Regions from separate parts of the Microcoleus sp. FACHB-SPT15 genome, predicted to be linked through region 3. Evidence: riboswitches for the same ligand, from Rfam matches in the RefSeq annotation. Region 3 holds a riboswitch; each other region holds the start of a gene.
The links. Region 3 has a riboswitch for cyclic di-AMP ahead of H6F98_RS25580 (hypothetical protein). Riboswitches for the same ligand answer to the same signal wherever they lie in the genome.
Positions count from the first base shown of each region.

Region 1: linked by a shared signal. The riboswitch ahead of H6F98_RS24755 (glycosyltransferase family 1 protein) and the one ahead of H6F98_RS25580 (hypothetical protein) in region 3 are both predicted to bind cyclic di-AMP.
Region 2: linked by a shared signal. The riboswitch ahead of ntrB (nitrate ABC transporter permease) and the one ahead of H6F98_RS25580 (hypothetical protein) in region 3 are both predicted to bind cyclic di-AMP.

Region 1 covers NZ_JACJNU010000062.1:72,715-75,988, forward strand. The annotation lists gene pstB (phosphate ABC transporter ATP-binding protein PstB) at 1-389, shown strand, start outside; gene H6F98_RS24755 (glycosyltransferase family 1 protein) at 499-1,776, opposite strand; cyclic di-AMP (ydaO/yuaA leader) riboswitch at 1,935-2,085, opposite strand; gene psb27 (photosystem II protein Psb27) at 2,661-3,065, shown strand.
Region 2 covers NZ_JACJNU010000038.1:96,345-99,618, forward strand. The annotation lists gene H6F98_RS13285 (pentapeptide repeat-containing protein) at 1-8, shown strand, start outside; gene H6F98_RS13290 (RNA-guided endonuclease TnpB family protein) at 271-1,476, shown strand; cyclic di-AMP (ydaO/yuaA leader) riboswitch at 1,634-1,791, shown strand; gene ntrB (nitrate ABC transporter permease) at 1,895-2,749, shown strand; gene H6F98_RS13300 (ABC transporter substrate-binding protein) at 2,852-3,274, shown strand, end outside.
Region 3 covers NZ_JACJNU010000062.1:267,369-270,642, reverse strand. The annotation lists gene H6F98_RS25590 (TIGR01548 family HAD-type hydrolase) at 1-568, shown strand, start outside; gene H6F98_RS25585 (hypothetical protein) at 765-1,079, opposite strand; gene H6F98_RS25580 (hypothetical protein) at 1,129-1,443, opposite strand; cyclic di-AMP (ydaO/yuaA leader) riboswitch at 1,603-1,760, opposite strand; gene H6F98_RS25575 (hypothetical protein) at 2,046-2,264, opposite strand; cyclic di-AMP (ydaO/yuaA leader) riboswitch at 2,395-2,515, opposite strand; gene H6F98_RS25570 (TetR/AcrR family transcriptional regulator) at 2,620-3,216, opposite strand.

The sequences.
Region 1 (3,274 bases), 190 kb from region 3:
CTCTCTGGGAGGAAGTAAAAGATAAGCTCAAACAGAGTGGTTTGTCGCTGTCTGGAGGTCAACAACAGCGTTTATGTATTGCACGCGCTCTAGCAATTCAACCTGAGGTGCTACTGATGGATGAACCTTGTTCTGCTCTCGATCCCATCTCCACACTTAAAGTCGAAGACTTGATGCACCAGCTTAAGGAGAAGTACACGATTGTGATCGTGACTCACAATATGCAGCAAGCTACACGAGTAGCTGATATGACTGCCTTTTTCAATGCCAAAGCAACTGATAAAGGTGGAAAACAGGGTTACTTAGTCGAGTTTGACCAAACAGAAGTTATCTTCCAAACACCAAAGGAAGAAGCAACACGGGATTATGTAAGCGGACGCTTCGGTTAAGCTACTGATAAAGCAGCTTTGCTATCAGCGTTCACTCGTCAGCTTTGGGGGCAACCACGAAGGATTGCCCCTACATTTTTAGGCGATTAGTATGCAGCGCTAAAAGTTCTTAGGCGGCTACTTGAGAGATTTTGGCAGAAACAGGCGCATTTTGAGAAATTAGTTTCTCATACAGGCATCCAAGCCGGGATGCCACACTATCCCAACTCATGGCAATTTCTACCCGTTGACGACCTGTCTCCCCAAGTTGCTCTCCCCAAGCGGGGTTTTCGAGGATACGGTCAATTGCTTCGGCAAATGCGGCATCATCTTTGGGCGGTACAAGTAAACCTGTGACTTCTGGCACGACGGTAAACTGCAAGCCTCCAACCTTACTGGCAACGACGGGTGTCCGACAAGCCATTGCTTCAATTGCCACTAGACCAAAGGGTTCATAATGACTAGGTACGACACAGACATTTGCGGCGGCGTAGTAAATCGGTAAGTCGGATTCGGTAAGTCGTCCAGGGAAGGTAGTAATTGCTTCTATACCAAGTTCTTTAACAATACTCTGAATGCGATCGCGTTCAATGCCATCGCTCTCACCCGAACGAGCACCACCCCCAATGATCAATCTCAAATCACTAGTTCCACGCAACTTAGAGGATGCGATCGCTCTTACTAGTGTCTCAATTCCCTTGCGCCGATCAAAGCGTCCAACATACAGGGCGACTTTCGCGTCTTCAGGAATCCCCAACTCACCCCGTGCCGTCAGCCGATCAACTGAACCCAAACGCTCAATATCAGTGCCGCAGGGAACCATTTCAATTGTTCCTTGAGTAGAAACGAGCTTACGCATATGCTCCCCTTCTTGGGGACTCGTTGCAACCACAGAATCCACCGTTTCTAAACAGGTTTTTTCTACGGCTAATCGCGTTGATGCGATCGCAGGTAAGTCACTGACTGACCGATACTTTACTGCACCTAAGGAGTGGTAAGTATGTACCTGTACCAAAGGTTGGTGCTTTTTTAATTCCATCCCAACCCAAGAAGACAACCAATAGTTGGTATGAACTAAGGGATATTGAATACCTTCTTGTTTTTGGAATGCTAGAAATTGCTGAACAAACTCTGGCAGGTAGTTAAAGACAGTATCTCGACCAATAAACTTTTGTGGGCCTGCTGTTAAGCGGATTGTCCGACAGTTCGGTGCATGTTGAACGATAGCGGATTGATCAGGACTGATTCGACGGGCGAACATGTCCACAGACCATCCTTGCTGAGCTAATGCTAATCCAACTTGGCGCACATAAACGTTTTGCCCTCCAGCCTCTTCTTGACCAATTTCCGCTGCTGGATCGCCACTAACAGAAATTAAGGCAATACGATTCTTTTGATTCACGAACATAGTAGATTTTCACCTCATGGGTAGCTTCCCTGCCTCAGACCCAGGAGTTGACACGAAAATTTCGGCTCCTCAGAGTCTACAGGCAGGTGCAACGAAGCGGACAGTTACCAGCCAAGGACACTGACGAGAACACACAATAAATCTAAAGTGTTGTACTTTCAGTCTCCTCTCGATGCCTACGGAGTTAGCTGACGGGCTAGGACTGAGAGATGTCCTTCTCCTTATTTCCCCCGTTCTCAGAACGAAGTGAAATTGGAAGATTTGCCCCAGGAAATGGTTCCCCCGTTCCAGATTCTGCTTGCGAAATGAACCTTTGTTGAAGCAGAAAATAAATTAGGCTGACTTATTACTATGTATGATTATATTAGTATTTTTTAAATAAATCAATATCTCACAAAATTTCTTTTTCTGAAGATTTGCTACTTTATATGGCGATATTCGCCTGAGCTAAGAAACATGGATTAAACAATTTACCAACGGCAAAGCCTGTATAGGCATGGGACGGTCATACTTCTACCCAAAGAATTGAGGTCTATAAATCTATGTTCCCTAACAGTCAAATCAGGTTGTCTCAGGCGCTGATTATCAAATTGATTTGAAGGGAAACTGGGCGAACCTCAAGGATAAATCGGGGAAATTCAATAATAGTGTTCTGATGCAACATGAAAACACTAATAGCTCTCTGTTCTCCTCAATGCTGTATCAGATTTTGCTTTTCTTCAGACCTTGTCAAAAAGGTAGAAAGCTCAATAAACGTAACTTTTCCTTTGCACTTACTCCCCATTCCCCACTTCTTCCTCCCTCTTTCCACTGATCCCTGAGTGCGCCAATCCAAGATAGGATCAGTTCTAATTTTGAAATTTCATTTGTCGTTAATCATGCATATGAAGCGCTACTTGTCACGTCTTCTTGCCCTTGTCTTGGTTGCTGTCATTGGTCTGATGGGATGTTCCTCCAACAGCAGTACCACGGGATTGACTGGGGATTACCGTCAGGATACATTTGCCTTGTTGCAGAGTTTGAGAACAGCGATTGAATTACCGGAAGATGCACCAGAGAAGGCAGCAGCGCAAGCAGAAGCGCGGGGGAAAATTAATGACTTTGCCTCTCGCTATCGGCGGGATAGCTCTGTCGCAACACTCAGTTCCTTTACCACGATGCGAACGGCATTAAATTCTCTGGCAGGTCATTACAGCTCTTATCCCAACCGTCCTCTCCCGAAAAAATTGAAGACACGCTTGGAGCAGGAATTTCAACAAGTCGAGAATGCTCTGAAGCGAGGGTCATAAGGAAGCGAGACAAATGCGATCGCGATAATTTAAGCTTAAAATACCAATGGGGTAAGGGTTTGAGCAGTCAAACCCTTCTTTTTTGTGAAAAAATCCTCTTAAGATTGTCCGGAATCGTGAGCCAGAGCCACGAAAGGAAAATTAGCCGAAAAATGTTATATTTGCCGATCTGTTAGCAGTCTGCTAAGACTGAGGACGCCAACGTTCAA
Region 2 (3,274 bases), on a different contig from region 3:
AGGTGTAAGTAGCCAGGTGCTGTTGTACTTTGCTTTGAGAGTTTCACGAGTAACTTAATTAGCGATCGCTTATTTGGAATTGACGGGCGGAATGCCGATTTTTTTAACGAGATGTGAGCGAGAAATCCCCCTGAGCCGTAGGCACGCTTGGGATGAGAGCGAACGGACTTCCTTAGCTGGAGGAAACCTCCAGCTCCAGTCCTCATCAATGTACTGGCTTGCTTTACCTCTTAGCAAAAATACTATATAGTACTAAGAGGAGGTAAATCAATGCGACACCAAGCCATCAAAGTCAGGCTATATCCAACAACTGAACAGCAAGAGATACTAGCTCAACACTTTGGCTGTAGTCGCTGGTGGTGGAACTATGCGCTCAATTTGTGCATCGGAACCTACAAGGAGACAGGCAAAGGCTTGACTCAAGTTGCATTGAACAAAATGCTTCCAGGACTCAAAAGACAGGAGGAAACATCTTGGCTAGGTGAGTGCTACTCTCAAGTCTTGCAAGCCACAACACTCAACTTAGTGACGGCTTACAAGAACTTCTTTGAACGCAGGGCTAAATACCCTCGATTCAAAGCCAAGAAAAATAGGCAGTCAATTCAGTATCCTCAGTCGGTCAAGATAGTTGAAGGTTGTCTCAAGTTTCCAGGTAGTGTTGGTGTTGTCTCTTGCAAACTGCATAGAGAGATTGAAGGCACCATCAAGACAGTAACTATCAGTCAGAATCCGTCAGGAAATTACTACGCGGCTATCTTGGTGGAATTAGAAGGTGACTACCCAACCCCGCATACTAATGGAAAAGTTGCAGGTATAGACCTGGGGCTGAAGGAGTTCGCCATTGTTCACGATGGTATAAAAACATCTAAGTTTGCCAATCCAAGGCATTTAGCCAAACACGAGCGTAACCTAAAGAGGAAGCAGCAAAAATTAGCGAGAAAGATAACGGGGTCAAATTCCAGAAACAAAGCAAGAAGATTAGTAGCTAGGGTTCACGAACGAGTTGGTAATGTCCGTCAAGACTACTTACATAAGCTTTCACGTAAGCTTGTTGACGATAATCAAGTCATCGTAGTCGAGAGCCTAAATACAAAGGGCATGGTTCGCAACCATAATCTAGCCAAAGCTATTTCTGATGTGGGATGGGGAATGTTTGTCAATTTCTTGCAGTACAAATTAGACCATGACGGCAAGGTACTGGTAGAAATTGATAGGTGGTTTCCTAGCTCTAAACTCTGCTCAAAATGTCACTATCAAATCAGTGAACTCCCGCTAGATGTTAGGGCTTGGACTTGCCCTAGCTGTGGCACTCATCACGATAGGGACGAGAACGCTAGTCAGAACATAAGAGCAGAGGGAATCAGAATGCTATCGGTCTTAGGAACTAGGACTGCTGCTGATGGAGGGGATGTGAGTCCGAAACTTGGACGCAAGTCGAAGTTGACGCAATCCCCCGTGAAGTCGGAAACTGCCTGAGCCGTAGGCACTGGCAGTAGTTCATTTCTCTTGTAATTCAATCCCTAAGGGGGTTTAAGCCGCATAAACGGTTAATGTTAACTATTACTTTAGAAGGAACAAGAATCCGGAAAAATTGTGTTATTCTTCATCCTTAACTAGAGTAAGTCAGCCTAATCCAAAAGCTTCGCCAACACGTTCATCTGTAAACAAGGTGAAGTAAGGAACGGGGGAACCATCCTTGGGGGCGTATTCTCTAACTCAGAGAGTGAGTAGAGAGGGGCATCTCTCAGCCCTAGCCCGTCAGCTAACTCCGTAGGCATTGAGAGGAGACTTCTGAAAAGATCGGCATTTTTTAGCAATGTCTTGATTTTGTCAGTTTCTCCGGCTGGTACTGCTCAGTTTTGTGTACCTGTTGTTGAGTCTGAGGCATTGCAATATGTTGTTTCAGCTAAATTTGGCAGCGATCGTCGCTGTCGCTGGACAAGCTACCTGGAAAAAAGCAAAACCAGTACTTATAAGAGATGTGGTCTTGCTGCCTGCCCTAGGGTTTTTGGGAGTAATTTTGCTGTGGTGGTTTACTGCAACATTCTTAACAGATTTAATGCCCACCCCGCTGCAAGCGCTTCTCGATAGCGCAGAATACGCCAACCCGTTCTTTCGGAAAGGCCCTGGTAATTTAGGACTCGGTTGGTTATTGCTGGCAAGTCTGCGGCGGGTATTACTGGGATTTTCGTTGGGTGCGGCTGTGGCAATTCCTTTGGGATTTCTGATTGGGATGTCCAGAGCAGCGATGCTAACTCTCAATCCTTTGATTCAAGTTTTTAAGCCTGTATCACCATTGGCTTGGTTACCGATCGCACTCGCCATCTTCAACCTGGCAGAACCTTCAGCAATTTTTGTTATCTTTATCACCTCGTTGTGGCCGACGATTATCAACACAGCACTCGGCGTATCCAGCGTTCAAAAAGATTATCTGGATGTTGCCCGCGTTCTAGAAATGCCTCGCTGGCGACAGATTACAAAAATCATTTGGCCTGCAAGCTTACCTTACATCTTCACTGGCTTGCGGATTAGTTTAGGAATTGCTTGGCTAGTCATCGTCGCTGTCGAAATGCTCACCGGTGGTATTGGCATCGGCTTCTTCGTTTGGGATCAATGGAACCGCTTAAATTTGAGTTCTGTGTTCTTGGCAGTGGTTGTGATTGGTGTAACGGGGCTAGTGCTTGACTACATTTTGGGCAAAATTGAATCTCTAGCCACTCACCGACGACCCACTGCAACTACCAACTAGAACTACGCCTCACTGACATTGCGTCAGTTTCAGCTACAGTCATAGCTGAATCGTTACTGCTAGCCATTCATCATAAGAACTAACAACATTAGTGATACCGCCATGAATTCTTTGAACCGACGAAGATTTCTTGAACAAATGGGTGCATCGGCAGCAGGATTCGCCTTGTCGTCTTGTGCCATCAAGGGAGTTACCGCACCCTACGGACTCTCGAAAACTGCCGAAGCCGTCGAACCCGTTGTAGATCCCAGCAGCCTGGAAAAACCCAATCTTACAGTAGGATTTGTCCCTGTTAATGACTGTGCGCCATTTGCGATCGCCTGGGAAAAAGGCTTCTTTCGCAAATACGGACTAAACGTCACCCTAAGCCGCGAGGCAAGCTGGGCAAACTCCCGTGATGGCATCATTTTTGGGCGTCTTGATGCCTCACCCGTTGTCTCTGGGGCAGTCACCAACGCCAGAATTGGTGCTGAAGGGGCACGTCATGCGTCGTTGTGTGCTGCCATGACCATTCATCGGCACGGC
Region 3 (3,274 bases):
TGCTCTCGACTATGACACCCTTGTTGCCTTCTTTCAGTCTCGCTACCGAGGACCAAATCCGGAAAATTGGACAGGATATATCTGCACTGAACCACTGCTCTTACAGCCTCGCTACCTAGAGAACTTAACAGAGGCAGGAATCTTGTGGGGCTTTTTTAGCGGTGCGACACGAGGTTCAGCGACTTATGTATTAGAAAAACGCCTCGGTCTTCAGTCGCCAGTCCTCCTTGCAATGGAAGATGCTCCAGGTAAGCCTGACCCCACGGGTTTAGTCGCAACAATTGAGCAGATCAAACAGCGATATCCAGTTGTCGGTGAGATATCAGTTATCTACGTGGGGGACACCGTAGCAGATATGTACACCATTGAGAAAGCTAAAGCTTTATATCCTGAACGCCGTTGGATTGGTGTTGGTATCCTACCGCCTCACGTTCAGGAAACAGGAGAACGCCGCACTGCCTATGAGGAAATCCTCAAAGAAGCGGGTGCTGTTGTCGTTTTCAGCAATGTTGAACAGTTGAATGCTGACCAGATTCAGCGATTGGTCATTAACTCATCCCACGCCTAAAGGATATTGGATTTCGGGTTGGTTGTTATTAGTTGTTTATAAGCTGTTCAGCATTTAAATCACTTATTTAGATTCGCTGTCAAGATTCAGGCGTAAGGGTTTGGTGTTTTGCTAATACCCAGTTTAAATGCTTAACAGCTTATTTTTTTGTACAAACAACCAATGACTCAAATCAGCAGTTTAAAGGCTCTTTAGCTTAGGATAGTCCCCAAATCGCTTGATCAAGGGAACACTTATTCAAGTGATACTCTTCGTTGGAAATTGTCTGAGTGTCTAACAATCTCTTGTAATGGCTCAGTTCATGCTGATACTGCCACTCCCGATCTAAGTATCGCTTCCCAGCTTCTAGAGCCTCCGCAATACTGGCAAACAGGCCCCCTCCCAGTTGAATTTCTGGGCTATCTTGAGGACGAAGACATCTGTAGGTGTAACCGTTTGAGTGTTCGATTGGGCAAACAAAGAAGCTTCTGTAGCTCACCCCTTTGTTGTAAAGGTATTTCTTTTCAATCATGTCTGAATCTCCTAGTTTTCAGTGGACTTTTAGCCGTAATTTTCCTAAATTAGTTATTCGCTTGATGAATACGATGACCAATCCAGTCGGCGTTTTCTCGGAGGAGATGCAGAATACTCCCACGAATCAAAACATCAATGCGTAACCGCTGTTCCTTGGTGAGGAATAGGGAATTTGGTTTCTTCAGTTGTTTCTGTTCAATCTCCATAACCTTGCAGTCAGCAGGGATATGCTTAAGAACATGATTAACTAACTTTTGGCGTAATTCCTCAATCGAGAAGGCAGCTTGATAAGGGTGTTCTGGATAATCTGCCAAAACTTTGTCAATTTCTTGGATTACAAGATGCTTTTGAGTCAGGAACATGTGACTTTTTTACTTAACAGCAACTTTTCCTGCCTCAGACACCAGAGGTTCAGATTACTACAACCCTTTTCTCAGGCCGAGGCAGGTACAACGAAGCGAACAGATACCAGCCAAGGACACTGAAAGAGTTCACGCATATTAGTAGAAAATGCTGACTCTTCAGTCTCCTCTCAATGCCTACGAAGTTAGCTGACGGGCTAGGACTGAGAGATGTCCCTTTCTTCTTTGTCTCCTACTTTAAGAAGAGATAAGGTCAGAAATAAGCCCCAAGATTTGGTTCCTCCGCTCCAGCGATCGCATTACAGTTTAGTGAATGTTGTAAATGCAAGACTGGATTAGGCTGACTTACTGAATTTGGTTTTGCTATCTTAGCACCTTACCTGAGGGGAGAAAATCTTTCGTGAGATGTAAATTTCTCAAGAGTACAATGTTGCCCAAATTGACATTTAGGTAACAAGAACCTGTGTTTTATCACACTGACCTCGGTTTTAATGAAGTGCCTCTATCGCTGTCCTGATTATTCACTGACTTACTCACCTAGCTACATTTCCCCTAGAAGACACACGCCCTTCCTTAAGAAGCCCAGGACACCCAACGATTACTTAACCAATAGCTGAGTTTTGAACAGCCACAATTCCTTTGTTGCCAGATACCTTTGAGCGAATTGAACGATCAATGCACATTTTGCCGTAGCTTAATGCCTCATCAAGAGTATAAAAGCAGAACGGTTCACTGTAGACTTGTCCTGACGGGTCAACATAGTCAACTGCGATACGGTTCAGCTCTTTTTTGATGAGCAGACTCCATTCTTTATAAGTCATCGTCTTAGCCTTTGTTAATCTGTAGGGGTTTACAAGATGAGACAGGCAGGAGCATAAGACTGTAACTGAAAGTTACAGCCCTACACTTAGGAGACCCTTAAGACAACGGCTTAGATCAAGCTTGTGTCATAGGTACTCCTCCCAATGCCGACGGAGTTAGCTGACGGGCTAAGACTGGAAGGTGTCTCTCTCAAATTATGAGATTAGCCCCACGATTTGGTTCCTCCGCTCTAAGCTGGCTCTTACTCTACAACGATGGGTATGAGTACCAGACAAGATTAGGCTACCTAGTTCAATTAAATCAAACGTTAAAGGTTCCTGAATCTTTTTGTCAAGAGGTCAAGGCGTAAAATTTTTAGGAGCGATTAGAAGCCCCTCTCAGGAACAGACCTAACGCACGACGAACGTAGCCTTCCCACGATTCAGTAGTAGGTTGAAACATTAGTGCATAAAGCATAATCCCACTCATTACATCGAAGACTAGCCCAGGATCTAAATCTGCCTGAATTTCATGTCTCGCTTTTGCCCGTTCCAGCACAATAGCAAAGGCTTGTCGCCGAGGTTGTAGATACTTTGTCCTGTAAATTTCAGCAAACTGAGAGTTGCTTGATGCACTGCTGATAATCATTGCAACAGTCTGTCGCCCCAGAGAACTAAGCGTGGTGTGGGCAGCATTCTCGATTAACGCATCAATATCGCTCCAAAGATTACCAGTATCAGGAATTACAACATCTTGCCTTACACTCTCAATTGCATCAGCAACTAGTTCTTCTTTGCCGTTGTAGCGTCGATAGATGGTTGTCTTGCCCACGCCAGCGCGAGTTGCGATCGCATCAATACTCATCGCCTCAAAACCAACTTCCGCCAGCAATTCTAGGGTTGCTTGCAACATCGCTTGATGGGATTGAGTACTACGGGGTCTTCCCGGCAATTTTTTGGTGATATCACTCATGAGTGCTACCATTATTTACGAAACTGTTTCGTATTGAAATAGATCAGCCGATAAGACA